One region of the Synechococcus sp. CBW1002 genome, then DNA from elsewhere that is predicted to be linked to it. Evidence: predicted binding sites of a transcription regulator. Region 1 holds the regulator's gene; each other region holds the start of a gene.
What was found. The regulator NtcA, encoded in region 1, controls nitrogen genes in cyanobacteria. The targets are predictions, from matches to a motif close to GTANCNNNNGNTAC.

Region 1 (7,250 bases):
GCGATGGAGCTGGAGGAGGTGTTCTACCTGCGGCCGGTGGGCTCTTACAGCGACCGTCAGGGCAAGCGCTACCTCTACAGCGAGGAGCAGCGGGCGATCGATCTGCAGCTCTGCCAACAGGCCGCTGAGCGCTACCGCGACCTGCTGGCGGCTGGCTTTGCCGAAGAGCATGCCCGCGGCATCCTGCCATTCGATTACCGCCAGCACTTTGTGGTGAGCTTTTCGCTGCGGGCCTTCCTCCACTTTCTCGATCTGCGGGCCAAGCTCGATGCCCAACAGGAAATCCGCGCCCTCTGCGATCTGATGTGGCCCCACCTGGAGCGATGGGCACCTGAATTTGCTGACTGGTACGCGAAAAGCCGGCTGCACAAGGCCCGTCTTGCCCCCTGAGCAGCGATCCTTCGCCAAACTTGAAGTTGCCTGATCGCCTCTCTACCTGGCAGCTCCCGTGTTCCCTCCCGTCCGCGACTCACTGCTCCTGACCCTGCTCGGGATGGCTGTGGCCACAGGCGGGCTGGCCGGATCGGCAGGCCATGCCCAGATGCTTCTGGATGCGGCAGGGGCCGGATCGGTCCAAGGCATTCTGCAGCAGCAGGGTGGGGCAGGCTATGGCCAAGTCCTGGACAAGATTCGCCAGCGCCTCTCCAACGAGTCCGGGGCAACACTCAGAAATCCACAGAGTGCCGCGGGCTCAGGGAGCAGCAGCACCCCCCCGGTCGACACCTCCGGGGCGGCAGTGGCAGCACCCACCACAGGCTCAGATCCAGTGTTCTGGATCAACGACCAGCCCGTCCTCCTGTGCAGCAGCGGTTTTCCCTGCCTGGGCGCTATTCAGCGAGCCATGGGGTTGAACGGACGCTCACGGAACAGAGCATGGCGCCATTGATCCTCATGGCCTGGCAGGCCATGAGGACCGCAGAGCAGCAGGATGACGGGCTCTTCATTGCCCGGGCTACCAGTCGGTTCAGACCCTGGCCAGGGTGACCCGCTCGGGCTGATCCTGATACTTTCCGGCACGATCCTGGTAGGTGGTGTCGCAGGGATCGCCTTCGAAGAACAGCAGTTGACAGATACCTTCGTTGGCATAGATGCGGCAATCTGCGCCGGAAGAATTGCTGAATTCAAGCGTGAGATGGCCCTCCCACCCCGCTTCAGCGGGTGTGGTGTTGACGATGATGCCAAGCCGGGCGTAAGTGCTCTTTCCCAGGCAAATTACCGTGATGTTGGGCGGCACCCTCAGCTTCTCCATCGCAACGCCAAGGCCATAGGAATGGGCCGGCAGAATGAAAAAGGCGCCATCGATGTCCTCATGCAGGGGGGCCGGCTCCAGATTGGCTGGATTGAACCGCTTCGGGTTCATTACCGTGCCGGGGACATGGCGAAAGATCAGAAACTCCTGCGACGACAGACGCAGGTCGTAGCCATAGGAGGAACAACCAAAGCTGAGCACCGGTGCGCTGGAGGTCTCGGGTTCGAGATGCCTCACCAGATGGTCTTCAAAGGGATGGATCATGCCGGCATCGGCCCGCTCCTTGATCCAGCGGTCGTTCTTGAGCATCAGCCGCGGCGCAGTTGGGTGACCTGATCGGCCATGGCCATCAGAGCGGCGGGCATCGCCGGGCCCGTCAGGATGACATCCAGCTGAGCCGGCCGCTGTTCCAGCACCTCGGTGACATCCAGAAGAGACAGATAACCCAGCTCGATCGCCAGCCCCAGTTCATCAAGCACCATCAGATCCACGGCGCCCGCCAGCAGCTGCTGGCGGCTGAAATCCCACACCTCCCGGACAGCCGCCAGGGCAAGGTCCTGCTCGGCTTCAGCCTGCAGGGGCGCCGCAAGGCAGGCGGGCACCGCCGGCCGCAGCCACTGCAGGCGGCCGCAAAGCCAGAGACTGCGGCCCAGCCCCTGATCCACGCCACCTTTGAGAAACTGACTCACCAGGACGCGACTGCCCAGACCCGCCGTGCGCAGGGCCTGGCTGAACACGGCGCCGAAGCTGCCGCGGAAAGGGGCTGTGTGCACCTGAAGCAGCCCTTCGGCCTGGGGCACGGGCCGAAGGGGCACTACAGCGCGAGTCGCTGGGCGGACAGGGTCAGTTCGCTGCTCAGGCCGGGCCTCCAGCCGCTGACCCCGGACAGAGATGTCACCCCGCTGGGAGGGGCGATGGCTGCCCTGGGGGCTGGCAAGACTGGCGGTCATGGACATCCCGGAGGGCGATGGGGCCGGGCGAGCGGATCATTCCGGCCGACCTGGACAGGGACCGAAGCGATGGGATCGGACGCTGCGCTGGAACCTGAATGTAGCGGCATCTGCGCCCTGGACAAGCCACACACACCATCCCTGGTGGGAACAGACGGTTTCGCGGAAACGGCGGCACAGGCTGCGACAGGCGTCAACAGCCGCACAGGCCCAGAGCGCCAGGGGCTGGCGAGCGGGAGCGGAAGCGGAGGCCCTGACAGCAACCGTGTTGGTTGCTACAAGAAAGAGCAGGGTCGCTCCGTAGCTTCCCAGTTCCTGCCCCGCCGTCATGGTCGGCGCTACTCGCGGCTTCAGCCGTTACGCCCCCCCTCCCCCCAGCGGCTCCGCTGGCACCGGGTCGGGTGTGTCCGGCGGAGCCGGAGCCACCCTTCTCGAAGTGATGCGCGGTCTCGGCGGCAGCAGCGTCGAGACCGTGGAGCGTGGCAAAACCATTTTCTTTCCCGGAGATCCGGCCGAACGGGTCTATCTGCTGCGTCGCGGCGCCGTGCGGTTATCGCGGGTCTACGAATCCGGTGAAGAAATCACCGTGGCACTGCTGCGGGAAAACAGTCTGTTCGGTGTGCTGTCGCTGCTCACCGGGCAGCGATCCGATCGCTTTTATCACGCCATCGCCTTCACCCGCGTGGAGATGGTGACCGCTCCCGCCACCTCGGTCCGCCAGGCCATTGAGCGCGATGCCAGCGTCGGGCTATTGCTGCTGCAGGGCTTGTCCTCCCGCATCCTGCAGACCGAAACCATGATCGAAACCCTCACCCACCGGGACATGTCCTCCCGGCTGGTGAGCTTTCTGCTTGTGCTCTGCCGCGATTTCGGTGTGCCCAGTCAGGAGGGGATCACGATCGACCTGCGCCTCTCCCACCAGGCGATCGCCGAGGCGATCGGCTCCACCCGGGTGACGATCACGAGGCTGCTGGGCGACCTGCGCAACGACGGGCTGGTGCAGGTGGATCGCAAGAAGATCACGGTCTTCGACCCGATCGCCCTGGCCAAACGCTTCAGCTGACCGCCTCCACTCCAACCAGGTCAGCTGAGCAGATTGCGGTAGCGATCCAGCCAGCCCTGCGGCACGGCACCGAAACGCTCTGCCAGACGCTCCACCATCGGTAGATAGTCGCGCGCCATCTCCCGCTGAAAGCCCAGGGGGGGTTCCCGGCCGCCGGCGGCCACGTTGACGGCCGGCGGCAGACGCAGTCGCTCGTTCAAAGGGGGCGCGGCCAGAAAGTCGAACAGGTCGTCGGCGAAGGCTGCAGGATCACTGATGAGCTGTTCGAAAAAGCAGCAGTGCAACTGAGCGGGCTGGAACACCGCCTCGACGGTCTCGATGGTGCGGAGGTAGTTGGAACGGCTCACGGCGCCGGGCATGCGGGCCTGCTCCAGCAGAGCGGCAATGTCGGCCTCACCGTCGAACTGGCCCTTGCGGACCCGGTTGCGGATCGCCGACCAGACCCTCAGCACGGGATCGCGCATCACGAACACCAGCCTCAGCTCCGGTGCCAGACGCTGCATCCGCTCCCACACCGGCCGCTCCAGGGTGGCGTAGGCGGGGGTGATCTCGCCGACCCGCTTGCCCTGGCGACGTCCCTGACCAAACAGGCGGCAATACCAGGCATCACTGCGCGGCAGGAACCAGTAGCGGCCGAACCAGCGGGGATCGCGGGCGAAACGCTTCAGGTCCCAGAACCTGGCGCGTCGCCGCTCATCGGCGTCGAACACGCCGAAGCGGATCTGGGGCTTGTCAAAGTAGTGGAGCTCCTTGACCGGCGTGAGCCACAGATCCGGATGCTGGCTGAGAACCCTGTGCAGCCAGGTGGTGCCGGAACGCTGGGCCCCGATCACCATGAAGTCCGGAACCATCGCGGTGCAAGCCGGGCGGGCCAGACATTAAACGACCCAGAAGCACCGACCGGACCACAGACACCGGAACAGGCCAAGGATCAGACCCGGCGGGACGCCTCCCCAGACTGTCCGCACCGTGTCGGACGACGGGGTCTGTGCTGCAGGATGCAGCCTTCGGATCCCCCGGATCCGAAGGCTGACAGCGGAACGACGGCGTGGTGAGGCAGCGATGACGGGTTGGTTGTTGATCCTGGTCCTGCTGGTGCTGGGCGGCGTGCTCTCCACCCTCGGTGATCGGCTCGGCAGCCGCGTGGGCAAGGCGCGCCTCAGCCTGTTCAACCTGCGACCGCGCCGCACCGCCGTGCTGATCACGGTGCTCACCGGATCGCTGATCAGTGCCATGTCCCTGGGCCTGATGCTTCTGGTGAGCCAAAGGTTGCGGGTGGGCCTGTTCGAACTGGACCAGCTGGAGCAGAGGCTGCAGCAGAGCCGCGACGATCTGGCACGCAGCCGCCGCGACCTGGTCGGTGCCCAGGCCGCCAGCGCCACCGCCCAGCAGGCCAGCCGCCGAGCCCAGGCGGCCACCAAGCGGGTGGAAGGGGAGCGAAAACGGGCCCAGGCCCAGCGGGATGAAGCGGAGAAGCGGCTGCAACAACTGCGGCGCGAACTGCTGCCCCTGCAGCAGCAGCGTGCCCGGCTGGAGGCCGAGCGCGATCGCCTCAGCCGCGATGTGGCTAACCGGGACCAGGAGATCCGCCGCACCGAAACCGAGTTGGCGGCGGTGCAGGAGCAGATCAAGGAAGGGGAGAAGGAACTCCAGGGCCTTGAAACCAAGATCATCGCCCTGCGCCGCGGCGATGTGGTGATCAGCAGCGGCCAGCCCCTGGCCACCGCCAAGGTGACTCTGGAGCGACCGGAACAGGCCCGGGACGTGATCAACACCTTGCTGCAGCAGGCCAACCGGCTCGCGTTCCAGCGGGTGCTGCCGGGGGAGCCGCCGGACCGCCAGATCCTTCTGGTGCCAAGGAACGACATCGCCAAACTGGAGACTCTGCTGGCCCGCCCCGGCTCCTGGGTGGTGAGCCTGCTCTCGGCCGCCAACGTGCTGCGCGGTGAGCAGCAGGTGCTGGCCTTTCCAGACCTGCGGCCGAACCGCCCCGTGGCGCGGGCGGGCGACGTGCTGGCCACCACCAGCCTCGAACCGGAGGTGCACAGCCCCCAGCAGGTCAACAGCCGGCTGAACCTGCTGCTCGCTGCCGCCTACGCCAAGGTGCAGCGCCAGGGTTCGATCACCGATGGCCTGCAGTTCGACGCGGCCCTGCTCAACCAGCTGGCCCGCTCCCTGAGCGAGCGACCGGAAGATCAGGCGGCCCAGCTGGAAGCCGTGGCCGTGCAGGATGCCGACACTCCCGATCCGATCGTGGTGGAGCTCCGCTGGATCCGGCCACGCAACGGACGCCCCTGAACGCCGTGCCATGGCCACCCACGCCTCACCCGAGCCGAGTGATCGAATCCCTCACGGCGATGCACCGCAGCAGCGAGCCGGACTGGCGGGGTTGGATCCGGGCCGCAGCAAGTGCGGCCTGGTGTGCACCGATGCCACGGGGCAGCGGATTGTGGCGGCGGCTGTGCTGACCCCGGAAGCGACCTGGCACCAACTGAACAGCTGGTGCGCCGAGGGGCTGGTGGCTGAGATCGTGCTGGGCAACGGCACCGGCTGCCGGCACTGGCAGACAAGACTCGCGACGATCGCTGCTGTGCATGTGGTGGAGGAGCATGGCAGCACCCTGGCGGCGCGGCAGCGTTTCTGGGAGCTGTTCCCGCCTCGGGGCTGGCGGCGCTGCCTGCCCCGAGGGCTGCGGCAGCCGCCCCGCGACTGGGATGATGTGGTGGCGCAGTTGCTGCTCGAACGGTTCCTGGGTCGAACCCTGCCGCGCTCCTGATCCAGAAGGGGAGGTCCGGCTCCGCGCTGAGCCCGGGATGCCCAGCCCGATTTCAGAGACTGGCGCGCACGGTGAAGGCGTAGTCGCCGCCGGCCTCGAGCTGGTAATCGGCCTGGAGCAGAAAGCGCAGCAGAGCGTCCTGGATCAGGGCGCGGCCCAGGGAGGGCTCCACGTTGAGTTCACCACGATCGAAGGCCCAGCAGAAGGTCCACTGGAACCCGCCGGCGGACACCTCACCCTCCAGCACCCGCTGGCTGAAACTCTGGCGCAGGACCCGCAGCTGGGCGGTGGTGGCGGGCAGGCGGCTCACGAGGGATACATCACGGCGAAGGGCTCACGACAGGCAGATCAAGGCTGACAAAAGCCCATGGCAGACATCAGGCTGCCGCAGCCTGAAGCGAAAAACTGTTCAGGCGGTTGCCGGCCCGCTCGATCCCGAGCCGGCGGATCAGGTCGATGCCGGCCACCACCTCATCGAGCACTGCGGCCAGGCCAGGCTGCTCGTCCGCCGAGAAGCGCCCCAGCACGTGGGACACCGTGCGGGCCCGGCGCTCGACGGGATGCTCCGCTGGAGCGCCGATGCCGATGCGCAGCCGCGGAAACTCCTGAGCGCCGAGGTGCTGGATCGTGCTGCGCAGGCCGTTGTGTCCACCGGCGCTTCCGCTGGCACGCAGGCGCAGACGACCGAAGGGCAGATCCATGTCGTCCACCACCACCAGCATCTGGGAGGGTTTCAGGTCGAACCAGTCGAGGGCTGCACGAATCGAGCGTCCACTGTCGTTCATGAAGGTCTGCGGCATCAGCAGCCGCAGGCGCCGATCGCCATGGCCCACCTCCGCCAGCAAGCCGTGAAGCTTGGCCTGCTGGCGAAACCCGACGCCCTCCTGGCGTGCCAGGCGTTCGAGGGCCATAAAGCCCACGTTGTGACGCGTGTCGACGTATTTGGAACCCGGATTTCCCAAGCCGACCAGCAGCCGCAGGTCCACTCCAGGCAGCGTGGTCTCGGTGGTCACCGGAGGCGTTGGACTCACGGATTGCAGGGAAACATCCCCCGAAAAGGTCTGCCCGAGGCTACGGCGCGGGGGATGGGCAACACCGCTCAGCCCCTCGAGAAGACAGCACAACCTTTCGAAAGGCTTGTGACAAGGAGTGGCAAGGCTTCAGGCCATTGGCGTGGCTGACTCCCCACTGGCCATGGCAGACCCAACCTCT
Region 2 (7,250 bases), 750 kb from region 1:
TCGCTACCGATGATGGGGGTTTCGGCATCTCTTCGGCTTCGTCAGACGGCCGCCAGCGCTTCTGTCATGGCCAGTTCTTCGGCTTCGATGCTCCACTCCAGCTCACTGGTCACCTTGGGGGGGCCGGAGAAGCTGCCGGTCACGGCGGCGGTCAGTTCCGGCTTCGAGGAGGTGGCCACCGGGATGTAGCGATCGTCGATGGCGCCCATGCCGCTGGGATCAAAGGCCCGCCAGCCGGCCCCCGGCAGGTACACCTCCGCCCAGGCATGCAGGTCATAGCGTTTCGGCCTCGGCTCCACCAGGTGATAGCCGCTCACGAAGCGGGCCGGCAGGCCCACGCAGCGGCAGGTCTCGATCATCAGCATCGCCAGGTCGCGGCACGATCCCACCCGCTCCTTGAGCGTGCGGCCGGCCGGCCAGGCCGGGCCGATGTGACGCTGGGTGTATTTCACCCGGTCCTGGATGATCTCCACCAGCTGCGTCAGAAACAGCAGCGCCCGCTGGTCGGAGCCCATCAGCGCCTCCTGGGCCAGGTCCACCGCCGCCGGATCGTGCTGGCCATTCGGTAGCCAACCCTGGAGACTTCCCAGCAGATCGCAATTGAGATGGCCCATCGGATAGGGGAGCAGCGGCTCGTTCTCCTCAAGGCAAACGGCCAGGGCTGCCGGCACCAGGGTGTCCACCACACTGGTGGCCTTCACCTCAAACACCTCCGTGGCATCGAGAAAGCGGGCCCGCAGGATCTCATCGCCGCTGGCGGCGATCAGGGGGTAGAGGCGGCTGGGATCGGGGGTGATGCTCAGCTCGAAGGAGCGGAGGTGCTGAAAGCCGTGGCCGCGGGGCCTGAGACAGAAACGATGGGGACCGAGCAGCACCGGTGCGCTGTAGCGGTACGTGAGGGTGTGGGTGACGCGGGCGCGCATGCCGGTGGAGTGGAGCCGCTGGATGGGGAGATCAGGCGTCGGAGCTGTCGCTGCTCTCCGAGCTGGTGGGGATGGCCACCTCGAAGTAACGGGCCTCGATCAGATCGTGGATGGCGTTGAGATCGCTCTGAAAGGCATCGATCGCCTCGTGAAGACCAGTGGCGATCAGATCGTCGATGCGGGTGTAACTCCAGCGGGCCAGGGTGAGGCCGCTGAGGCATTCGAGCGCATCGGGAGCGCCGGGCACGGAGCGGCCCTGCACGATTCTCAGGGTGTCGTGAATGCGCTCCAGGCAGTAACGCACCGAACGGGGAAACACCGGATCCAGCAACAGAAAGGCGGCCACGGCCTTGGGTTCGATCGCCCGCTGGCTCGACTGACGAAACATCTGATAGGCCCCGGCCGAACGCAGCAGGGAGATCCACTGCAGTTCGTCGAGCACACCACCCACTTCCGCCGGGCTTGGCAACAGCAGGAAGTACTTCACATCAAGGATGCGGGTGGTCTTATCGGCCCGCTCGATCAGGCGACCCAGTCGGCTGAACTGCCAGGAGAGGTCGCGGCTGAGGGTGGCATCGGTGATGCCATAGAACAACTGGCAGCCCCGCCGGATCTCATGGAGCTGCTCCTGGGGAGGCTTGCGCCAGAACGCCTCATTCTCCTGCAGGGTCCAGTAGAGATCGTTGATGTGCTCCCACATCTCCGTGGTGATCACCTCGCGGATCTGGCGGGCGTTCTCACGGGCGATGGCGATGCAATTGACGATGCTGTTGGGGTTCTCGACCTCATGCACCAGAAACTGCACCACGTCGGTGGGCGAGCCTGCCGGGCAGAGCTTGTCGAACAGCTCGCGATCCCCACTGGCGTCGATCAGGGGCAGCCAGGGTTCAGCGCTGCCGGGCGGGCAGTCGAGCGCCATGGCTTCACTCACCTCCACGAAACGGGAGATGTTTTCGGCCCGCTCCACATAGCGGTTGATCCAGTAGAGCGATTCAGCGACGCGGCTCAGCATGCGCCCACCTCCTCGGCCTGGCGTTCGTCCACGATCCAGGTGTCCTTGCAGCCGCCCCCCTGGGAGGAGTTCACCACCAGGGAGCCTCGCCGCAGGGCGACGCGGGTCAGCCCTCCCGGGCTGACCCAGGCCCCCTTGCCGCGCAGCACGTAGGGCCGCAGGTCGACATGGCAGGGGAAGAGTTCACCGTCGCTGAGGGAGGGAACGGTGGAGAGGTCCAGGGTGGGCTGGGCAATGTAATTGCGGGGATTGGCCTTGATCTTGTCGGCGAACTCGCTGATCTCAGAGGCGCTGGCGTGGGGGCCGATCAGCATGCCGTAGCCACCGGCCTCGGCCACGGCCTTGACCACCAGTTCGCCGAGATGTTCCAGCACGTAGGCCTGATCCTCGTCGCGGGAGCAGAGATAGGTGGGTACGTTCTCGATGATCGGCTCCTCGTGGAGGTAGTAGCGGATCATCTCCGGCACATAGGCATAGATCAGCTTGTCGTCGGCCACGCCGGTGCCGGGGGCGTTGGCGATCGCGACGCGGCCGGCGCGGTACGCGGCCATCAGGCCGCGTACCCCCAGCATGGAGTCGCTGCGGAACACCGCCGGATCGAGGAAGTCGTCGTCAATGCGGCGATAGATCACATCCACCGCCTCGAGGCCGCTGGTGCTGCGCATCCAGACCCGATCGTCCTGGCAGATCAGATCACGCCCCTCGACCAGCTGAATGCCCATCTGCTGGGCGAGATAGCTGTGCTCGAAATAGGCACTGTTGAACACACCCGGCGTCAGCAGCACCACCTTCGGCGTTTCGGTCCAGGGAGCGAGTTCCCGCAGGGTCTGCAGCAGGTGAGAGGGGTAATCGTCGATCGGCTGGACGGTGCGGCCCTGGAAGAGGCTGGGGAACATGCGTTTCATCACGCGCCGGTTCTCCAGGAAGTAGGCCACCCCGGAGGGGCAGCGGAGGTTGTCCTCCAGCACGCGCCAGGTGCCTTTGCCATCGCGCACCAGATCCAGGCCGGAAATGTGGCACCAGCGGCCCAGCGGCAGCTGGAATCCCTGCATCTGGGGGCGCCAGCCCTGGGAGCTCTCGACGTCGGAGCGGGGGATGACGCCGTCGTTGAGGATGTTCTGATCGCCGTAGACATCGGCCAGGAAGTGGTCGATCGCTTCGAGGCGCTGGATCAGTCCGAGTTCCAGCCGCTGCCATTCCCCGACAGCGATCAGCCGTGGCAGCGGATCGAAGGGCAGGATCCGCTCGACGCCACGGTTGCCGGAATCATTGAGGCGGAAGGTCGCCCCGAGACGTTTGAGCAGCATGCCGGCGGCGGCATGGTTGCGGTTGAGTTCCTCCAGCCCCAGATTGCCGAGCGAGGAGAGCAGGGGCCGCAGGGCCGCCCGGGGTTCATCGGTGGAACTGAAGTACTCGTCGTAGCCGCGGTTGGGTTTGTACTCGGTAAACATGTCCCGGCTCCGGCTGACCTTGGCGGATCATGCTGAGCGTCGGGGGCACCTCTGGGTATGAATAGCTACGGAATGGCTGCTTGGCGTCAGGAGCTTCAAGTCCTCTTCCGCTGCTTTCCTGGCCAGGGGTCCGTGCCGAACAGCGCAGATGCCTCAATCAGCCTAATCGCGCCGGAGGTCGGCTCCGTTCTGTGGGTGCCGGTCTTGGCTGAGCAGCTCTGTGTGTCGGCAGGCGTGCACGACGGCGACGGGGCTCGGATGTCATCTCTGGCGGGTTGATCGGTGACTGCTGGGACCGTGTCTGAAGACGGTGCTGCGGGGGAAGCCCGTGCTGGTAAGGCCTGAGCTGGCAGGTGGGGATGCTTTGGCCTGAAGCGTTCTGGGGCTGGTTGCACGGAGTCGTGGCGCAGGCAGCCGGATCCGTTGTGACGGTGACAGGTTGTTCCGAGAATCCGCGCCTAGTATGCCGTCCCGGAAATAACAGCTAGAATCGAGAGTGTCACCCGAGGTGCCTTGTGGCGCTTGGTCGTCCGATGCCTCCGCTGGTCCTCAGCGAGGACGAGGTTCAGCAGTTGCGGGCCCTTGCAAATTCCCGGTCGTTGCCGCATTCGATCGTGCAGCGCGCTCAGATCGTGCTGGCCTGCGGTGCCGGCGAGACCAACACCGCCATCGCCAAACGGATGGGGCTGACGGGGATGACCGTTGGCAAGTGGCGCAAGCGGTACCGGGAGCTGGGCCTGGAGGGCCTGCATGACGAGCTGCGGCCGGGTAGGCCTCGCACCTACGAGGACGACACGGTGGCGGAGGTGATCAACCGGGCACTGCAGACCAAGCCCACCGATGGCAGCACCCAGTGGTCTGCGCGCTCCCTCGCGGCTGCCACCGGCATCTCCAAAACCACCGTTCACCGCTGGCTGCAGACTTTCTCGGTCCAGCCCCACCGGCAGAAGTCGTTCAAGCTCTCCACCGACCCGTTCTTTGTGGAGAAGGTCCGCGACATCGTCGGCCTGTACCTGAACCCTCCGGATAAGGCGATGGTGCTCTGCGTCGACGAGAAGACGCAGATCCAGGCACTGGACCGCACCCAGCCGCTGTTGCCCATGGGCCTGGGTTACGTGGAGGGCGTCACCCACGACTACATCCGCCACGGCACCACCACGCTGTTCGCTGCTCTGGATGTGGCAACAGGCGAGGTGATCACCCAATGCAAGCCCCGCCATAGGCATCAGGAGTTCCTGGGGTTCCTGCGCCAGATCGAGAAGTCGGTCCCCGAGGAGCTTGATGTCCACTTGATCGTCGACAACTACTGCACCCACAAGCACGCCAAGGTGAGGGCCTGGCTGGCGCAGCGGCCCCGCTTCCACGTGCACTACACACCGACCTACGCCTCCTGGATCAACCAGGTGGAGCGTTGGTTTGGGATCATCACCCAGCGGGCGATCCGACGCGGCAGCTTCTCCAGCGTCAAGGAGTTGATCTCCAAGATCGAGCAATTCGTGGCGGCCTACAACAAGACCAAGGCGCCGTTCAACTGGACGGCCACAGCGGATTCAATCCTGGAGAAGCTCCAGCGACTTTGCTCGCAGATCTCCGGGACGGCACACTAGGAGTTTGTTGCCAATAGAGCAGCGAGCCCCTGGTCACGACGAATCCCGGTGAGGTGAGCTCTGAGGTCTACCTCTCCCGCTGAGCTGGTTCATTGGGGCGAGGTTGACTCAGCCCTGGCGGCATTGCCAGGGTCTCTACCCCTCATCCCGTCGCTGCTGCCCAGAGCTGCTGCTGTGATCGCCTGTACCGGAACAACTTGAGCAGGTTGTGGGTGGCAGCGATCAGATGCCATTCACCATCGACCTTCTCCAGGCCCCGCAAGAGAAACCGCCGCAGGCCCCGGCCTTCCTTGATCTGGCCGTTCACCGGCTCCACGATCGCTTTGCGCTGGGCGTAGATCCTGGATCCCTTCTTGCTTCTGATCTTGCGGGCCATGCGGGTTCTGGCGTCGGCATCTCTGGGCAGCGGTCCTCGCTGTGGCGGTGGCGGCTTCCCATGCGGCAGACGGCCGGTGGCGATGTAGGCGTCAATGCCAAGGTCCTCACAGTGACCTGCGTTGTCGTCGCTCCAGTAGCCCGCATCCATCGTCATCACGTCCGGCAGTTCACCGGCGCTGGCGGCGATCCGCTCCAGCATGGGCTCCAGGTGCTCCACGTCCGGTGGCTGGTTGCTGACGCCCACCGCCACGATCACCTGGTGGTCACTGTCGACCGCCAGCTGGCAGTTGTAGCCCTGCAGGTAGGTGCCGCCGGACTGCATGAGGTGGCTGTCGGAATCTGTGAAATTCCGTTGGGTCTTGGCCGTCGGTGTGCCGTCAGCCTTTCTCGCCAGACCACGCCTGGGCATCGCGTCAGAGGCGAGTGGCTCCAGATCTGGTGGCTCGAGGCCAGCGCTCTCGGCGGCCTCGATGGCTTTGTCCCCCGCCGCTGCTGCCTTTGCCGCTGCGGCTTCCGCTTTCCTGTTCAGCTCGGCCTGCTCAGGGGCCGATCCATCCGATTCCTCGGCTGCGGTCGCTTTGGCTCTGGCCTTCTCGGCTTCCTCCTGCCGCTGCCGCGCTGCAGCTGCAGCGGTTTCCGCCTCCATCTCCTTGCGGGCCTGACGGATTTTTGCGAGGCGGCCCTGCTTGTGGCGCAGCTCATCGGGAAGTTCACTGCCCAGGTTTCCTTTGCCGTAGCGCCGGTCTTCCTGGGCATCCAGGATCTCGGCCTTGCGGATCAAGGCGTTGATTTCCTTCTGGAGCTCCTTCTCCGCCCTGAGCATCCGCTCGTGGCTCATCGCCTTGTGCTTGGAGGCATTGGCCTGCACCTTGGTGCCATCGAGGGCCACATGGCCCAGGCTCACCATCCCCGCCTTCTGGCACAGGCGCAGGATCTGAATAAACAGGCCCTTGAGGGCATCAAGGTTGCGCCGGCGGAACTCGCTGATTCGGCTGTGGTCCGGCTGCTGGTTGCCGGTCAGCACGCGGAATGCCAGATCCTCGTAGCAGGCCCGCTCGATCTTCCTGGAGGAGACGATGCCCACGCAGTAGGCGTAAAGCAGCAGCATCGTCATCATGCGTGGATCGAATCCCTTCTCTCCGCGGGGGTCCTTGGCCTGAGCGGGTACGAGGATCGCGGAGAGATCCAGCTCATCCACCAGGTCCAGCAGGAAATACACCTGGTGGTCTTCTGAGAGCCACTCACGCGGTGACGGCGGCAGCAGGGTGGCCTGCTGCGGCTGCCAGGGGCGAAAGGTCTTGCGCTTCTGCATGCCCGAGTGTATCGCCCAGATCCATTGCAGTCACTGGGATCTGGGCAGATTGATGGGCGGCTGTGGAGAGACTGGGTGCTGATCTATGCGCGACAGGCTCCTAGTGTGTGAGGGTGAGATTGGCAAAGAAATCAGAATTGACTTTCTGCAGGGGATAAGCCTGCACTGACCGGGTTGTCCAGTCGATGCATCCGCTGAGAGGCGGTTGCCTGCCTGGCAACGCCGCTCCGACCCGAGACCTTGCCGCGCAACCTGGCCCAGCTCGTTCCGTGCCCCCTTTCCATGACCTCCCAGGGCCATTACCTCCCCTTCAGTGATTCCGATCCCGGCCTGGCCACTGAAGGGCTGGAGTATCCGGGCAGTTTCTTTGCCGGCACGACCCTGCAGCCGTCCATTGGCCCCAGCGACGATCAGGACTCCCGCCGACATCTGCGCAATCCAGTGGAGGCCTGCCGCCCGATTGCCGTGCAGGTGCTGGATGATCTCGGCCAACCTGCCTCTGCCTGGTATCTCGCCGACATCCTTGATGTGAGCGTGGGCGGCTTCTGTCTGCTGATTACGGAAGAC
Region 3 (7,250 bases), 1.1 Mb from region 1:
GCATGCGGAAGACGTTCAAAGCCTGGCGGCGCATGTCTTCGGCGCCCATATAGATCACACACTCCAGGCCGAAGCGGGCACAGACGGTGGCGGTGGCCACGCCATGCTGGCCGGCGCCGGTCTCGGCGATGATCCGTTGCTTGCCCATGCGCATGGCCAGAAGTGCCTGCCCGAGGGCGTTGTTGATCTTGTGGGCGCCGGTGTGGTTGAGGTCTTCCCGCTTCAGCCAGAGGCGCGGACCGCCTTCGGGACGGGCGTAGTGGGCCGTGAGTCGTTCGGCCTCGTAAAGGGGCGTGGGCCGGCCCACGTAGGTGCGCAGCAGGTGATTCAGCCGATCGGTGAAGCCTGGATCGGCCCAGGCTTCGGCCGCCGCCTGCTCCAGTTCCGCCAGGGCCGGCATCAAGGTTTCGGGCACGTACTGGCCGCCATACCGCCCGAAGCGACCGGCCGGGGTGGGCCGTGCCGACGGGTCGAGGGCCGTGGCATCGGGCTGCCCCGGGGCTGGGGTCTGCGCTGACAGGGTGCTGGTCACCGGCGGCTGGACGGGGTGATCCCAGCGTAGGAAGCCGTGCTCAGGGCGGTGGCGGCGGCGCCACCGGCCAGCCGGGCGGTTCATCGATACGCAGCCAGTCCGGCTCGAGGGTGCAGTCGGCTGCTCCGGACACGGAGGAACGGAGGCTGTCGGGTCGCAACGGCGCCTTGCGGCAGAGAGCGGCGGCAGGTTCGCCCTGCAGGCCGATCCGCAGCATTTCCAGCTGCAGGGGGGGAAGATCCACGGTGGGGGCGTTGGCGGAGTGGAAGGGCGGTGCGCTGGAGTGGGTGGTAGCGAAGGATGGAGCCATGGCCAAGGGGGGCTGGACCGAATTCAGCAGTGGCGGCAGCCGGCCGGAAAGCCTGCAGCGCGCTGGTGCGGGGGATGCCGCCGCCCAGCCACGTGCCCAGCAGCGGGTGCGGGTGCAACGCACCAAAGCGGGCAAGGGCGGCAAGCTGGTGACCGCCATCACCGGGCTGGAGATCGGCGAGGCTGAAAGCAGGACCCTGCTGAAGCAGCTGAAGGCCTCCGCCGGTACCGGCGGCACCCTCAAAGATGGCGTGATCGAACTCCAGGGCGATCAGGTGGCCGCGGCTCTTTCCGCCCTTGAGCAGGCTGGTTTTCGGCCGAAGCAGGCAGGGGGATGACGCGAGCAGGGCCCCTAGGGTTGTGAGATCTCAGAGATTCCGCTGTCTTACCGATGCAACTCTCGATGGTTGATGCGTCGGTGCTGCCGCTGACGCGGACACTGACCAATCTCGCCGCCGTGCTCGCCAAGGGGCAGGCCCACGCGGAAGCCCACAGCATCGATCCGGCGGTGCTGCTGCAGAGCCGCCTCTATCCCGACATGTTCCCCCTGGTGCGTCAGGTGCAGATCGCCTCGGACATCGCCCGCCGAGGGGTCGCCCGGCTGGCCGGATCCGAAGCGCCAGCGGTGGAGGACAGCGAAACCAGTTTCGCCGAACTGATCGAGCGGCTGCAGCACACGATCACCTTCATCGAAAGCGTGCCGACGGAACAGCTGAACGGCTCGGAAGAACGGCTGGTCACAGTGCCGATCGGCCGCGATCAGACGATCACGATGCCGGGCTGGCCCTTTCTGAGCAGCTTCGTGCTGCCGAACGTCTATTTCCACGTCACCACCGCTTACAACATCCTGCGCCACAACGGTGTTGTCCTCGGCAAGCGCGATTTCCTGGGCGCATCCTGAAATCTTCGCCTCCAGCCCATTGCCATCGACACGATGCCTCTCCATGGGGTGGGCAAGGGTCCTGAGGCGCCCAGGCCAGGCTCAGATCTGAACGGCCACCGACACCTCCGCCAGGGAAACGGCGCCTGGATCGGGGTGGCCGACGCTCCTGGCGCCATGGGATCGGGCTCGACCCAGTCGGGGCAACAGCTCGGCTGTGGCCTGGGCAGCATGAACTGCGCAGCTGGCCGCCTCAGACCAGGCCCTGGCAGCCGACTCCCCTTGGGCGATACCGCTGCTCAACCGTTCCGAGAAAGGGATCAGGGCATCGACCAGGGTCTTGTCGCCAGCCTGGGCCTTGCCGAGATTCCGAATGGCGCCAAGAGCGGCGGCGACGGCTCCGGCCAGGGCGGTTGGATCCAATCGATCCGCCGCGGCGAGGGCATTGCCGGCAGCCGCCAGACCAATGCCCCAGAGGGCACCGGAGCTGCCGCCGCCCTGCTCAGACCAGGCCTCTCCGGCTTCCAGCAAGACACGGGCCACGCTGCCCTGGTCGTCCACCGCCCGCTGGGCAGCAGCCACCGCCCCACCGACGCCCCGCACCATGCCCAGGCCATGGTCGCCGTCTCCTGCGATGGCATCGAGCTGGCCCAGCTCCTGGTGGCTCGCCTCCAACGCTGCCTGGGCCTTCTGGAGGCCCTCCAGCACCCGACGGGCCCAGATCAGCTGATCCCCCTGGCCAGCTGGACTGTCGCGCGCTGATGCCGGCGGAATCGGGGCAGGAGCGTCTGCCTCCCGTTCCGGAGCGGTCGTCGGGCCGAGTGTCGGATGGCCGCGTTGGAAAGCAGCGCTGTCGGCTGGGGCTTGCCAGAACGGCTCGAGCTCATCGTCGAGCCAGAAGAGACTGAGAGACAGCCCGGCCATCTCCAGGCTGGTGACCAGTTCGCCACATTCGGCATCGACGATCCGCACGCCCCTGGCCTCAAGATTGCTTGCCACCGCATCGAAGAGGCTGAACAGCTCCTCATATTTGAACCCGCCCAACCCGTTGAGCAGCACCACTACCCGAGCCTCCTGGGGCGGTATGTCATCCGGGCTTTCCGCCAGCAGCGCAGCCACCAGCAGCTCCGCCAGTCCGGCAGCGTCGGGGAGAGGACGCTCCTCCAGCCCCGGCTCGCCGTGCACGCCCAGCCCCACGGCCATGCGACCCGCCGGCACAGAGAACAAGGGAGACTCCGCCCCCGGCAGGGTGCAGCCGCTGAAGGCCACACCGAGGGTTCGGGTGCGGGCATTGGTCCGCCGGGCCAGCCTCTCCACCGCATCCAGGTCCAGGCCTGCTTCGGCAGCCGCACCGGCCACCTTGTACACCGCCAGCCCGCCGGCAATGCCACGGCGCTGATTCATGGCGGAGGGCGGGGCACTGGCGATGTCATCACTCACCGCCACAATGCGCACATCGTGGCCCTCGGAACGCAGGCGTTCCGCCGCCAGGCCGAACTGCAACATGTCGCCGGTGTAATTCCCGAAAGTGAGCAGGAAACCAGCGCCCCGATTCACCTCACGGCTCACACTGACGATCTGGCCAGCCGACGGCGACGCGAAGATGTTGCCGCAGGCGGCACCGGCGGCCATGCCCATCCCGACAAAGCCCATGAACGCGGGATAGTGGCCGGACCCACCGCCGGTCACCACGGCCACCCGTCCCCTGACGAGGCCTGAGGCACGCACGACACCACCCGCCACGGCCCGCACCCGGCGGCGATTCGCAGCCACGAACCCAGCCTTGGCCTGTACCGCAAAGCGGCCGGGATCGGTGATCAGGTGCGTCATGCTCTGAGACCCCGAATGGGGCCGTCCGGATCGTCAGCATCAGCATGGACCCTGCTGCTGTTGCGGCCCAGGAGTTTCATGACAGCGTCATGCTGTACCACCCATCTCACTACCCAGGACCATCGGGACGGTGCCGAACGCCGCGGTCACTCACAGGCCGTGAGGCCGTCGTAGCGACCGTGGCGGGGGTGGGCAGGATGATCACGGCCGGCAGCGACGTAGAGCCGCTGGAGGATCAGAGAGGGGACTGGCTCAAACAGGCCTAGATGGCGAAGGTAGGAAATGAGGGCATGAACCATCCGGCAGCTCACACAGGTCGACCTCATTCCAATCAGACCATCGGACGACGTCTGTATGAAAATCATCCAAAAGGCCTGGTGAAATCCAGATCTGTAGTGATTGATGCCAGCAAGACGCGTCGATCAATCGATAGTCAGGAGTTCGCAACTGACATCAGGCCATGATCCAATGGCACGGCCTGATGCGGTAGCGGACATCACGACAACCGTTGTTCATGACTGCGAACCAAGACACAATGATCTCTGCATTGCTGGCTGCCAAAAAAGCCAAGGGAATGAGCTTTGCCGACCTGGGCGCCAAGCTGGGCCGCGACGAAGTCTGGGTAGCCTCCCTGTTTTATCTCCAGGCCACCGCCTCGGCGGACGAGGCAACCCAACTGGGTGAGCTGCTGGACCTGGATGCGGAAATCATCGCTGCATTGCAGGATTTCCCTACCAAGGGATCGCTGGATCCGGTTATTCCCACTGATCCATTGATCTATCGTTTTTACGAGATCATGCAGGTGTACGGCATGCCACTCAAGGATGTGATCCAGGAGAAGTTTGGCGATGGCATTATGAGCGCGATCGACTTCACCTTGCACGTGGACAAAGAAGCCAATCCCGCCGGGGACCGAGTGAAGATCACCATGTGCGGCAAGTTCCTGCCTTACAAGAAGTGGTGATCCAGGCGCTGCGCGTGCCCACCGGCCGAATCAGCCAGTAACGAAAAAGGACCCGTCGCAATGCGACGGGTCTGATCGTTGGAGACCTTGCTGATTGTTGAAAGCCGTTGAGAAAGTCGACTTTTAAATCAGCTTACCCAGATCATCAACGGGCGCCAAGCTCGGCAGCCAACTCACGCTCAAGCTTCTCATCATGCACCGTGGGCAGCACATTGCTGACCGTTGTGCGATGGGTGCTGTAGAAGAGCATACCGATGAACACCATCCCACCAACAATATTTCCCATGGTGACAGGCAGGTAATTCCAAAATGCAATCTGTCCGAAACTTACGCCAGAGCCCAGAAGAGGCCCCGTGGTGTGCAGGAACATGTTGACCACGATATGTTCCATACCGAGAGCCTGGAATGCCGTGATTGGCAGCCAGCAGGCAAGGATCTTTCCAGGAACACTTTTGCTGACGAGCGCCAGAGTGACACCAAGGCAGACCAACCAGTTGGCAATAAGGCCTCGGACAAAGGCAAGAAAGAAACCAAGGACACCGAGGGACTGATACTTGACGATCACGTTGGCTTTATTCAGGCCGATGATCTTGTTGGCGACCGCAACCCAATCCCCTGACCCTGCAGCCAGATCTGCAGTTCCACCACTTGTGAGGCTGATGGCAAACAGGATGCCCACCAGGCCTGTACCGAGGAAATTGCCGATCCAGACCCAGATCCAGTTCCGGATGGTTTTGCTCCAAGTGGTCTTACCTGCCCAGACCGCCATAGGAAGCAAGGCAAAGTTACCGGTGACCAGTTCCATGCCGAACAACACGATACTGGCGAATCCGAAAGGAAAGATCAGAGACCCGATCCACGGTATTCCGGTCTGAACCATGATCGTGAGGGCAAGGCACAAGGCCAGACCGAGAACGGATCCGGAGTAGAAACCTCGCAGCAACAGATTCTTGATGCTGACGCCGGATTTCTTGCCGCCGGCAGCAATCATGCCGTCAACGAGTTCATTTGGTAAGACGTAATCCATCTTTGAGGTGCTACTGAATTGGAACTGGGAACGAAAGAGTTAGGCGCCTCAGCCACGGATGGCGTTGATGAAGCAACCGATCAGCCCACTACCTGGACGGTGGCCTGCCTGGACAACCCTGTCGGGTGCCATGAAGTGATGGCCATGGGAAGAGAAAAAGCAGCTGTGGAATCAAGTTGGCGCCAACTAAGCAGAGCCTGCCGGTAGGGCCCCAGGGAAATGGACGATGAGACTACGCCTCAGTCAAGATGTCCAGCCAGAGGGAGCACTTCAACAGGGAAGGTACTGGAACAAGACAGACGACGAAGAAGCGAGAAGCATTCACTGCCCCGAGGGGTGGACGCAATAACGTCCAATGTTGACCTGTCGGAAACAAGCGAGATCAACGGAACTTGTCTAGGTGCTGCCAGAACGAAGTGTTGTGACAGATGCTACAGAAGATCAATCCTGGCTGCCCAGGGGCTTCGGAGCTCGTGGCACAACCGTGCTGATCGTCTCCCATAGAGGTGCCGGCCTGAAAAGTCACAGAGTGGGCAATGTGTGCGCAGCGCCGCTTCCCCATCAAGCATTCCGAGCCCGTCGCGTTAAAGGCTTGTCAGCGATCTGACGGCTGTGACGAGGTCCTGATTCCCTTGATAGACAGATGAATGTGGACATGGGGAGAGTGAACACCCTGAGCTTTTCAACGACAAGACCGCGTCGGCCAGATCATGGCCGGGGTGAATTTCCTGCATGGCTGATCTCTCCTGAATGGTTGACTCTGGGCTTCATCCAACCTCGATTCCCAGCCCACGCACAGCTCACCCCCGGACTGGGAATGCTCCAGCAGTGAGTCACTGGCATCAGTGCATTTCAGAGGTCTTTCGGTCGAAAGTCCAGACCGAATCCGAAGCGAGTCTCACGGGCCCTGCAACGAGGCCTTCCCGATCACCCGCGCCTCAAGCCATCCATTCCACCAAGCCTCCACCTGGGTGCCGCCGGTCCGGATGGATGATCAGGGCCTCTCCCGCCACAGGCGGGAGGCTTGCCGCTCTTCCAGCCCTCCCCCATGCTTCGCCTCGCCCAAGCCCTCGACAGCCAGCTGTGTGCGGCAATGGAGCGGGCGTTTCCGCAGGCCGCCGCCGAGGCCCGTGCAGATGGCCGGCGCCTGGATCCCCAGTTGGCAGCGGCCAGCAAGCCCGAATTCGGTGATTTCCAGGCCAACGGCGCCCTGCCCCTGGCCAAGCCCCTGAAGCAGCCGCCCCGTGCCATCGCCACGGCGATCGTGAACGAACTGGCGGCGGATCCAGCCTTCGCGGAACTCTGCCTGGAGCCCCAGATCGCCGGGCCCGGCTTCATCAACCTCACCCTGCGTCCTGAGCGGCTCACGGCCGAGGTGGCGGCCCGTCTTGGGGACCCCCGCCTGGGCGTTCCCGCGGCTGCGGAGGTGGGCGGAGGCCAAGGCGGCAGCGATCAAGGCGGCGGAGCACCGGCGGCTCCGGTGGTGGTCGACTTCTCCAGCCCCAACATCGCCAAGGAGATGCACGTGGGCCATCTGCGCTCCACGATCATCGGCGACTGCCTGGCCCGGGTGCTGGAGTTCCGCGGCCACCCGGTGTTGCGCCTCAACCACGTGGGTGACTGGGGCACCCAGTTCGGCATGCTGATCACCCACCTCAAGCAGGTGGCCCCCGAGGCGCTGATCACCGCCGATGCGGTGGACCTGGGC
Region 4 (7,250 bases), 370 kb from region 1:
GAGCTCACCTATATCGTCAATTTCGGGTCCGAGCTGGCGGTGGTGTCGATGCTTCCCACCTTCTTTGAAACCACCTTTGACCTTCCCAAGGCAACGGCGGGCATCCTGGCCTCCGCTTTTGCCTTCGTGAACCTGATCGCCCGTCCTGGCGGCGGCCTGCTGTCCGACAAGCTCGGTTCACGCAAGTCGACCATGGGATTTCTCACCATCGGCCTGGGTATCGGCTATCTGGTAATGAGCATGATCAAGCCCGGCACTTTCACCGGCAATGCTGGCATTGCCCTGGCCCTGGTGCTCACGATGGCCTGCTCGTTCTTTGTGCAGGCTGGCGAAGGCTCCACCTTTGCCATGGTGCCGCTGGTCAAGCGCCGGGTCACCGGCCAGATCGCTGGCATGGTCGGGGCTTACGGCAATGTGGGGGCCGTGGCTTACCTCACGATCTACAGCCTGCTGCCCGTCTGGATGGGTGGCGCTTCGGCGGAGCCTTCGCCTGAAGTGATTGCTGCCTCCAACAGTGCCTTCTTCCAGATCCTGGGAGTGGCTGGCTTGATCGTGGGCTTCATGTGTTACTTCTTCCTCAATGAGCCCAAGGGCTCCTTCGCTGATCAGCATGAGGGTGAAGCCGTTGCTGCCGCCTCCCCCGTGGGCTGATTGCCCGCTGTTTTGAGGCCTGGTTCTCCACCACGACCGTCGACATCAGGCAGGCCGATGGCCTGCCTTTTCCATTGTGATCGTTGTCTGTTCATGGTTGATTCCGCTGCCTCCTCCCTGCGCTCCCAGTGCCCCTATTGCGGAGTTGGGTGCGGGCTTGAGCTGATGCCGCCGGCCTCGAAAGGCAAGCCAACCCGTCGAGGTGACGATGGCCTGCCGGTCTGGGGTGCCCGGGGCGATCGGCAGCATCCCTCCAGTCTCGGACAGGTCTGCGTCAAGGGAGCTACGGTCTGCGACACGCTGGATGGGGGAAGGCAGCTGCAGCCCCTCTATCGCGCCAGCCTGGATGATCCGTTGGCGCCGATCTCGTGGGATCTGGCCTTGGAGCGGATTGTGCACCAGATCAAGGCGAGTCTGGCTGGCAAGGGGGCAGACGCGATCGCCATGTATGGCTCCGGCCAGTTTCACACCGAGGACTACTACCTCGCCCAGAAACTGTTGAAGGGGGCGATCGGGACCAACAATTTTGATGCCAATTCACGCCTGTGCATGAGTTCGGCTGTGGCCGGCTATGCCTGCAGCCTGGGCTCTGATGGCCCGCCCTGCAGTTATGACGACCTTGACCACTGCGGCGTCGCCTTTCTGATCGGCACCAACATGGCGGAGTGCCATCCGGTGCTGTTCCAACGTCTGCTCAAGCGCAAACGGCGCCAGCCTGGATCCCTGCAGCTGGTGGTGGTGGATCCGCGCGCCACCGCCACCGCTGCCGCCGCCGATCTGCATCTGCCGATTCGCCCGGGCACCGATCTCGTGCTGCTGCACGGAATTGGCCATCTGCTGTTGCGGCAGGCATGGATCAATTTTGAGTTCATCGAGGGGGAAACCGAGGGGTTTGCGGCCTATGCGCAGTTGATCCAGGCCTGGACTCCCGATCGGGTGACGCGGATCTGTGGCATCACCGAGGAGCAGTTGCAGGCTGTGGCCTCCCTTTGGGGTGGTGACGGTCCGGTGCTCAGCCTCTGGTCCATGGGCGTGAACCAGAGCGTCGAAGGCACTGCCACCGTGGCGGGGATCATCAACCTGCATCTGATCACCGGTCAGATCGGCCGTGTCGGCGCCGGACCGTTCTCGCTCACGGGACAGCCCAATGCGATGGGGGGGAGGGAGGCCGGTGGCCTCTCCCATCTCCTGCCCGGCTATCGCACGGTCGCGGATCCTCTGCATCGCCGGGCGGTGGAGCAGGTCTGGGGGTTCCAGCCTGGTGCGATCAGCCCCGCCCCCGGGCTCACGGCCTGGCAGCAGGTGGAAGCGATGGAGGCGGGCGAACTCGATCTCTGGTGGGTCGCCGCCACCAATCCGTTGGTGAGCCTGCCCAATCTTGAACGGGTCAAGGCGGCGCTGCTGCGTTGTCCCCTGGTGGTGGTGAGCGAGGCCTATGCGGAGACGGAAACAGCTCAGTACGCCCATCTGATCCTGCCCGCTGCCCAGTGGAGCGAGAAGGAGGGTGCCATGACCAACTCCGAGCGACGGGTCACCCTCTGCCCCTGCTTCCGCCCCGCTCCCGGCCAGGCGCGTGCCGATTGGCAGGTGTTTGCCGAGGTGGGTCGCCGCCTTGGTTTTGTGGATCAGTTCACCTATGCCTCAGCCGCTGAGGTCTATGCCGAGTTCGTGCAGCTCACCGCCGGTCGTCTTTGCGATGTCTCCGGTCTGAGCCACGATCTTCTCCGTCTGGAGGGGCCCCAGCAGTGGCCCTTTCCGATCGGCACCGAGCCCACCACCGAAGCCCGGCGGCTGTACACCGATTGGCGCTTCGCGACCCCCAGTGGGCGCGCCCGCCTGATCGCCGAGCAGCCGATGGGGCTGGCGGAGCCCCCCAGTGAGGCCTATCCCCTGGTACTCACGGTGGGGCGCTACCTCGGCCACTGGCACACCATGACCCGCACGGCCCGTGTTCCCCGGCTCACGGCGATGCATCCCGAACCCCTGCTGGAAATCCATCCCGACGATGCCGAATCCCTGGGCCTGGAGAGCGGAGCTCTGGCCTCGATCAGCTCACGCCGGGCCAGCATCACCGCCAGGGTCGACATCACCGAACGGATCCGGCCAGGCACGGTTTTTCTGCCGATGCACTGGGGATTCATGCAGGAGCAGGCCTGTGAGGTGAATGCCCTGTTGCACGAGCAGGCCTGCCCGATCTCGAAGCAGCCGGAACTCAAGGCTGCGGCCGTGTGTGTTGCGCCGGCGCCGGCGCGACAGCTTCAAGGGAAGACCTCGATCAGCGCGGCCGCGAGGTTGTGATGGTCGTGCCCGGGGCGGGCCAGCTTGCAGAGGGCGAAGCGCTCCAGTTCTGACAGGGCAAGCCAGCACTCCGGGCTGAGGCTGTATCCCAGTTCGGCGGCGGCCGTCGTGACCGCCACGGGCGGTTCACCTCCCCGCTGCCAGGGTTCCTGGCTGGCGATCGGCAGGTCTGTGGCTTCGCCATCCGGCAGGTCCCGGGTGCGCTGCTTCAGATGGGTGGCCAGGGCCCGGAGTGCCTCGGCATCGTCGCCCCAGAGCACCAGCTCCTGCCGCTCCGCTTCGGGCATCGCCAGCCAGTGGCTGAGGCGAAGTTTGATGCCGGCCAGATCAAGTTTGCGCCTCACACAGAGAGGGATGCAGCGCCAGTTGCCGACGAAGTCGTGCTCAAAATCAAAGCAATGGCTGCCCTGACTGGCCTGGTCAGGACGCATCGGCCCTCCACTGGATCAGACGCTGCAGCTGGGTCAGACCGGCGCCGCTGTTCACCAGGTTCCGGGCCATGGCCAGGCCACGCTCGAGATCGGCCTGCACCCCCGCCAGAGAGAGATAGACGCCTGCATTCCAGATCAGAGCCGTTGTCAGCGGGCCCTGTCCGCCCAGGGCCGCCAGCGCCTGTTGGCTCCAGCTGTCCAGCTCGAGCCAGGGCACATCGTTGTCGTAGCAGCCATGGTCACGGGGATGGAGGATCATCCGCTCGATCTGGTCACCCCGCGCACGGGCGGTGATGCAGGCCCGGCTGATCGGCAGGTCTGTGCTGCCTTCCAGGCCTTTCACGGTGATCACCTCCTCCTCTCCCGCCAGATCCAGTGCTTTCCATGCCCGCGATTCGGTGGGGGGATGCACGAAGCCGCTCACCAGGAGATGGGGACCGCGGTGGGCGGTCCAGAGCAGTTCGAGGCTGGCGACGGGTGGGCGCTTCCCCAGATCTTCCCGAATCTCGGTGAGCCGCTCCGCCAGGGGGAAATGATCGGGCTGATGGATCAGGGCCAACCGCTGCTGAGTGAGCCCCTCCTGAACGGTGGCCAGCGGCAGGTGCAGCAGATCGAGGCCCAGGGAGGCGAACAGTTCCATGGCCGTCACCCCGTATTTGACCGGCATCCGGCTTCCGCCCTGCAGCACCACCGGCAGGCCGGCGGCAGCCAGCACCAGGCTGGTCAGCGGGTAGATCGGGGCTGTGCGGGTGCGGCCATCAAAGGGCATGCCGAAGCTGACCGCTCGCTCGGTGGTGTGGAGGGCGGGGCCGAGGTCCCTGTAGAGATCCAGCATGCCGGCGAGTTCCTGGGTCTCCGGTCGTCGAATCCGGTGGGCGATCAGGAAGGCACCGATCTGGGCTGGACTGGCCAGGCCGCGCAGCATCAGCTCCAGAGCATCCCGCGCTTCGCTGCGGCTGAGGCCCTGGCTGGTGTGCTCACCGCTGCCGATTTTCTTGAGATAGAGCTTGAATCGCTGGCGTTCATCACTGGGCTGTCTGGCAAATGCTGCTGCGGCTTCCAGGGTGGTCGTGGGATCTGGCGCGGGATTCGAGGTGGCTGGCATCAACATGGACGGTCGGCACTGAATCCACCAGCACCAGTATTTTCCACAGCTGAATGCGGAACTGTGCGGGTTGTGGCCTGAGCCGCACGGGGCCCAAGCGCACGGTGTCAGCCCATCACTGCGAAGAAGTATCAAGCGATACTGATTCTTTCCTGAAGATGCGACGGGGCGATCAGGTCGATCGGTTCGGTACCAACCATTGCATCAAGGCGCGTCGTGGGCCGAGAGAGTCACCCGAACGTCCCCTGTTCCCGTGCGTCTCGCCGCTTCCTTTGGACTGTTGCTCGGTGTCCTGCATGGCTGGAGCGTTCTGGATCTGAGGGCCTCCCAGGCGGCCGCCCCCTTCGCAGGCCTCTCGGAGGCGGCGCCTCTCCAGGATTCGGGCCGCTCATACTGATGCCATTCATCAGCTTGGTTGCTGCCATGGCTGCGCCGCTGCAGGTCACCCGCGCCCAGGCCTCGCCCCTGGGGGTGGCCCTCGCCTTCCTTGGCATGTTCGTGGTGGGCTCGCTCGCTGTTCAGCTGCTGGCTTCGCTGCCGCGCTCCTCGGGAGCGGCTTCCCGGTCGGGTCCGGTGCCGGTGATTGCCCATCAGGCGACGCTCTGGCAGACCCTCGGCGAACGCTGAGTCTCGGCGGGTCGGATTCAGGGAGTGTCCCGGGCCAGCCTGGTCTGGGAGCTGGGATGGGGGCGCGGCGAGATTCCGTAGCGGTAGTGACACGAGCCCTGAAGCTTCCGCCTCAGGATGTGGCGATCGCGTGATTCGGGTACTGGCGCTGCTGTTTCGGCTGCCGTCTCCGACGACTCTTGCCGGCTGCGTATCCCTCATTGGCGCTCGCCGGCCCCACCGCTCTGCTGGATGCCGGCGTGGTGGGGCTTTCGAGGTCACGTCATGCCTCCTCTGCTTCCTGTTCCGGCGCCGTATGGGCGCGCTACTTCTTTATGCAGACCCCTCCCGTAACCGATCTGTCAGCTGAGCCCAAGCTCAGTAAACTCGAGCAGGCCAAAGCCGACTTCTGTGGCCTCGATCTGGAGCCCCAGCTTGCAGATCTCGCTCTACAGGGGTGGGAATCCCTGGATGAGGCCACCCTCACCATTCATCTCAAGTGGCTGGGTATCTTTTTCCGGCCGGTTACGCCGGGGCGCTTCATGCTGCGGCTGCGGCTGCGCAATGGTGTGATTCAGGCGGAGCAGTTGGAGGTGCTGGCCGAAGCCGTGGATCGCTGCGGCGAGCATGGCAGCGCCGACATCACCACCCGCCAGAACCTGCAGCTGCGGGGGTTGTTGTTCGAAGACATGGCCCCGCTGCTGGCGGCGATGGAGCGGGTGGGCCTCACCAGCCGTCAATCCGGCCACGACAATCCCCGCAACATCACCGGCAATCCACTGGCCGGCATCGATCCCGAGGAGGTTTTCGATACACGACCACTGGTGAGCGCGATTCAGGAGCGGCTCTTCGCTCCGGATGGTCCCCGCAACCTGCCCCGCAAGTTCAATGTGGCGGTGGGAGGGGCGCCAGACAGTTTCCTTCTGCATAACGATCTTGCCTTTCTTCCGGCCTGGAGCGGTGGGGCCAGTGGTGGTGAGCTTGGCTTCACGGTGATGGTTGGAGGCTTCTTCTCCGCCCAGCGCAATGCCCTGGCTCTCCCGCTGGGCGTGTGGCTTCCGCCGGAGCACTTGCCCACATTCACGCTTGCGGTGCTTCGCCACTTCGAGGATCAGGGCAACCGGGAGGTGCGCAACAAGAGCCGGTTGATGTATCTGATTGATGCCCTGGGGCTCGACGACTACCGCACCGCCGTGCTCGCCCGGTTCGCTGCATTCGCCGGTACCGCGGCGGCCGACACGGTGCGGCCGCACGATGGCAGCAACCTCGTCTGCCGCGCCCCGCGTGATGGTCTGGGGGTGCATGCCCAGAAGCAGGACGGCCTGCATTGGGTGGGCCTGCATGTGCCGATGGGCCGGTTCCGTGGCGCCGACCTGTTTGAGCTGGCGCGCCTGGCGCGCACCTATGGCAGCGGAGAGCTGCGTCTGACCGAAGCCCAGAACGTGCTGTTGCCGAATGTGCCGACTGACCGCCTGGAGGCGCTGCAGCAGGAGCCGCTGCTACAACGCTTCCGTCTCGATCCCGGAGCCCTGCAGGCCGAGGCGGTGAGCTGCACCGGCAATGCCTACTGCAGCTTTGCCCTGATCCCCACCAAGGGCCTGGCCCAGGATGTTCTCGATGCGCTGGAGACGAGGATCGATCTCCCTGAGGCTGTCCGCATGCACTGGACCGGTTGCCCCAACGCCTGCGGCCAGCCCTACATGGGTCAGATTGGCCTGATGGGTGCCAAGGCTCGCAAGGATGGCGAGATGGTGGAGGCCGCCAAGATCTTTCTGGGAGGTTCCATCGGCCAGGAACCGAAGCTGGCGGAGCTCCACGACAAGGGGGTCCCGCTCACCGACCTGACCGATGTGTTGGAGCAGCTGCTCCTGGAGCGCTTCGGTGCCACGCCGAAGGCTGCCTGACCGCCCCCGGCCACCAGGCAGGGCGACGCCAGCCGTGCTGCTGGCGTTGCTCCTGCCGCCAGACCCGATCGATCGCCTCCAGTGCGGCGGTGTCGTGGGGGTCCTGCCCGCCGTAGAGGAGACGGGTGAGCCGCTCAGGGTCGAATCCCATCAAGGCCGCTTCCTGCCACAGGCGGCTGCTACGGGCCGTATCGCCGAGGGCGAACTGGGCTCGATCGAGATCGCGCACCCATCGGAACAGCAATTGCCGCTCCT

Region 2: a site for NtcA is predicted at 3,442-3,455, ahead of H8F24_RS04155 (circularly permuted type 2 ATP-grasp protein). Genes of this name have one in related genera too.
Region 3: a site for NtcA is predicted at 3,944-3,957, ahead of cynS (cyanase). Genes of this name have one in related genera too.
Region 4: a site for NtcA is predicted at 4,614-4,627, ahead of H8F24_RS06025 (anthranilate phosphoribosyltransferase family protein). Genes of this name have one in related genera too.

What each region holds. Positions count from the first base shown of each region.
Region 1 covers NZ_CP060398.1:1,628,112-1,635,361, reverse strand. The annotation lists gene thyX (FAD-dependent thymidylate synthase) at 1-390, shown strand, start outside; gene H8F24_RS07760 (hypothetical protein) at 470-616, opposite strand; gene dcd (dCTP deaminase) at 965-1,558, opposite strand; gene H8F24_RS07750 (cob(I)yrinic acid a,c-diamide adenosyltransferase) at 1,558-2,199, opposite strand; gene ntcA (global nitrogen regulator NtcA) at 2,528-3,262, shown strand; gene H8F24_RS07740 (sulfotransferase) at 3,283-4,113, opposite strand; gene H8F24_RS07735 (DUF3084 domain-containing protein) at 4,325-5,560, shown strand; gene H8F24_RS07730 (resolvase) at 5,571-6,038, shown strand; gene H8F24_RS07725 (DUF3146 family protein) at 6,091-6,348, opposite strand; gene pth (aminoacyl-tRNA hydrolase) at 6,416-7,078, opposite strand; gene H8F24_RS07715 (TatA/E family twin arginine-targeting protein translocase) at 7,199-7,250, opposite strand, start outside.
Region 2 covers NZ_CP060398.1:877,831-885,080, reverse strand. The annotation lists gene H8F24_RS04165 (transglutaminase family protein) at 42-923, opposite strand; gene H8F24_RS04160 (alpha-E domain-containing protein) at 955-1,935, opposite strand; gene H8F24_RS04155 (circularly permuted type 2 ATP-grasp protein) at 1,929-3,386, opposite strand; gene H8F24_RS04150 (IS630 family transposase) at 3,902-4,993, shown strand; gene H8F24_RS04145 (IS1182 family transposase) at 5,136-6,683, opposite strand; gene H8F24_RS04140 (PilZ domain-containing protein) at 6,966-7,250, shown strand, end outside.
Region 3 covers NZ_CP060398.1:570,054-577,303, forward strand. The annotation lists gene trpB (tryptophan synthase subunit beta) at 1-520, opposite strand, end outside; gene H8F24_RS02675 (hypothetical protein) at 573-842, opposite strand; gene H8F24_RS02680 (translation initiation factor) at 841-1,179, shown strand; gene H8F24_RS02685 (DUF1993 family protein) at 1,233-1,742, shown strand; gene H8F24_RS02690 (dihydroxyacetone kinase family protein) at 1,824-3,551, opposite strand; gene H8F24_RS02695 (hypothetical protein) at 3,698-3,850, opposite strand; gene cynS (cyanase) at 4,066-4,515, shown strand; gene H8F24_RS02705 (formate/nitrite transporter family protein) at 4,661-5,542, opposite strand; gene argS (arginine--tRNA ligase) at 6,591-7,250, shown strand, end outside.
Region 4 covers NZ_CP060398.1:1,257,717-1,264,966, forward strand. The annotation lists gene H8F24_RS06010 (NarK family nitrate/nitrite MFS transporter) at 1-651, shown strand, start outside; gene H8F24_RS06015 (molybdopterin oxidoreductase family protein) at 745-2,949, shown strand; gene H8F24_RS06020 (nitrate reductase associated protein) at 2,910-3,380, opposite strand; gene H8F24_RS06025 (anthranilate phosphoribosyltransferase family protein) at 3,370-4,485, opposite strand; gene H8F24_RS06030 (hypothetical protein) at 4,909-5,112, shown strand; gene H8F24_RS06035 (ferredoxin--nitrite reductase) at 5,427-6,995, shown strand; gene H8F24_RS06040 (hypothetical protein) at 6,925-7,250, opposite strand, start outside.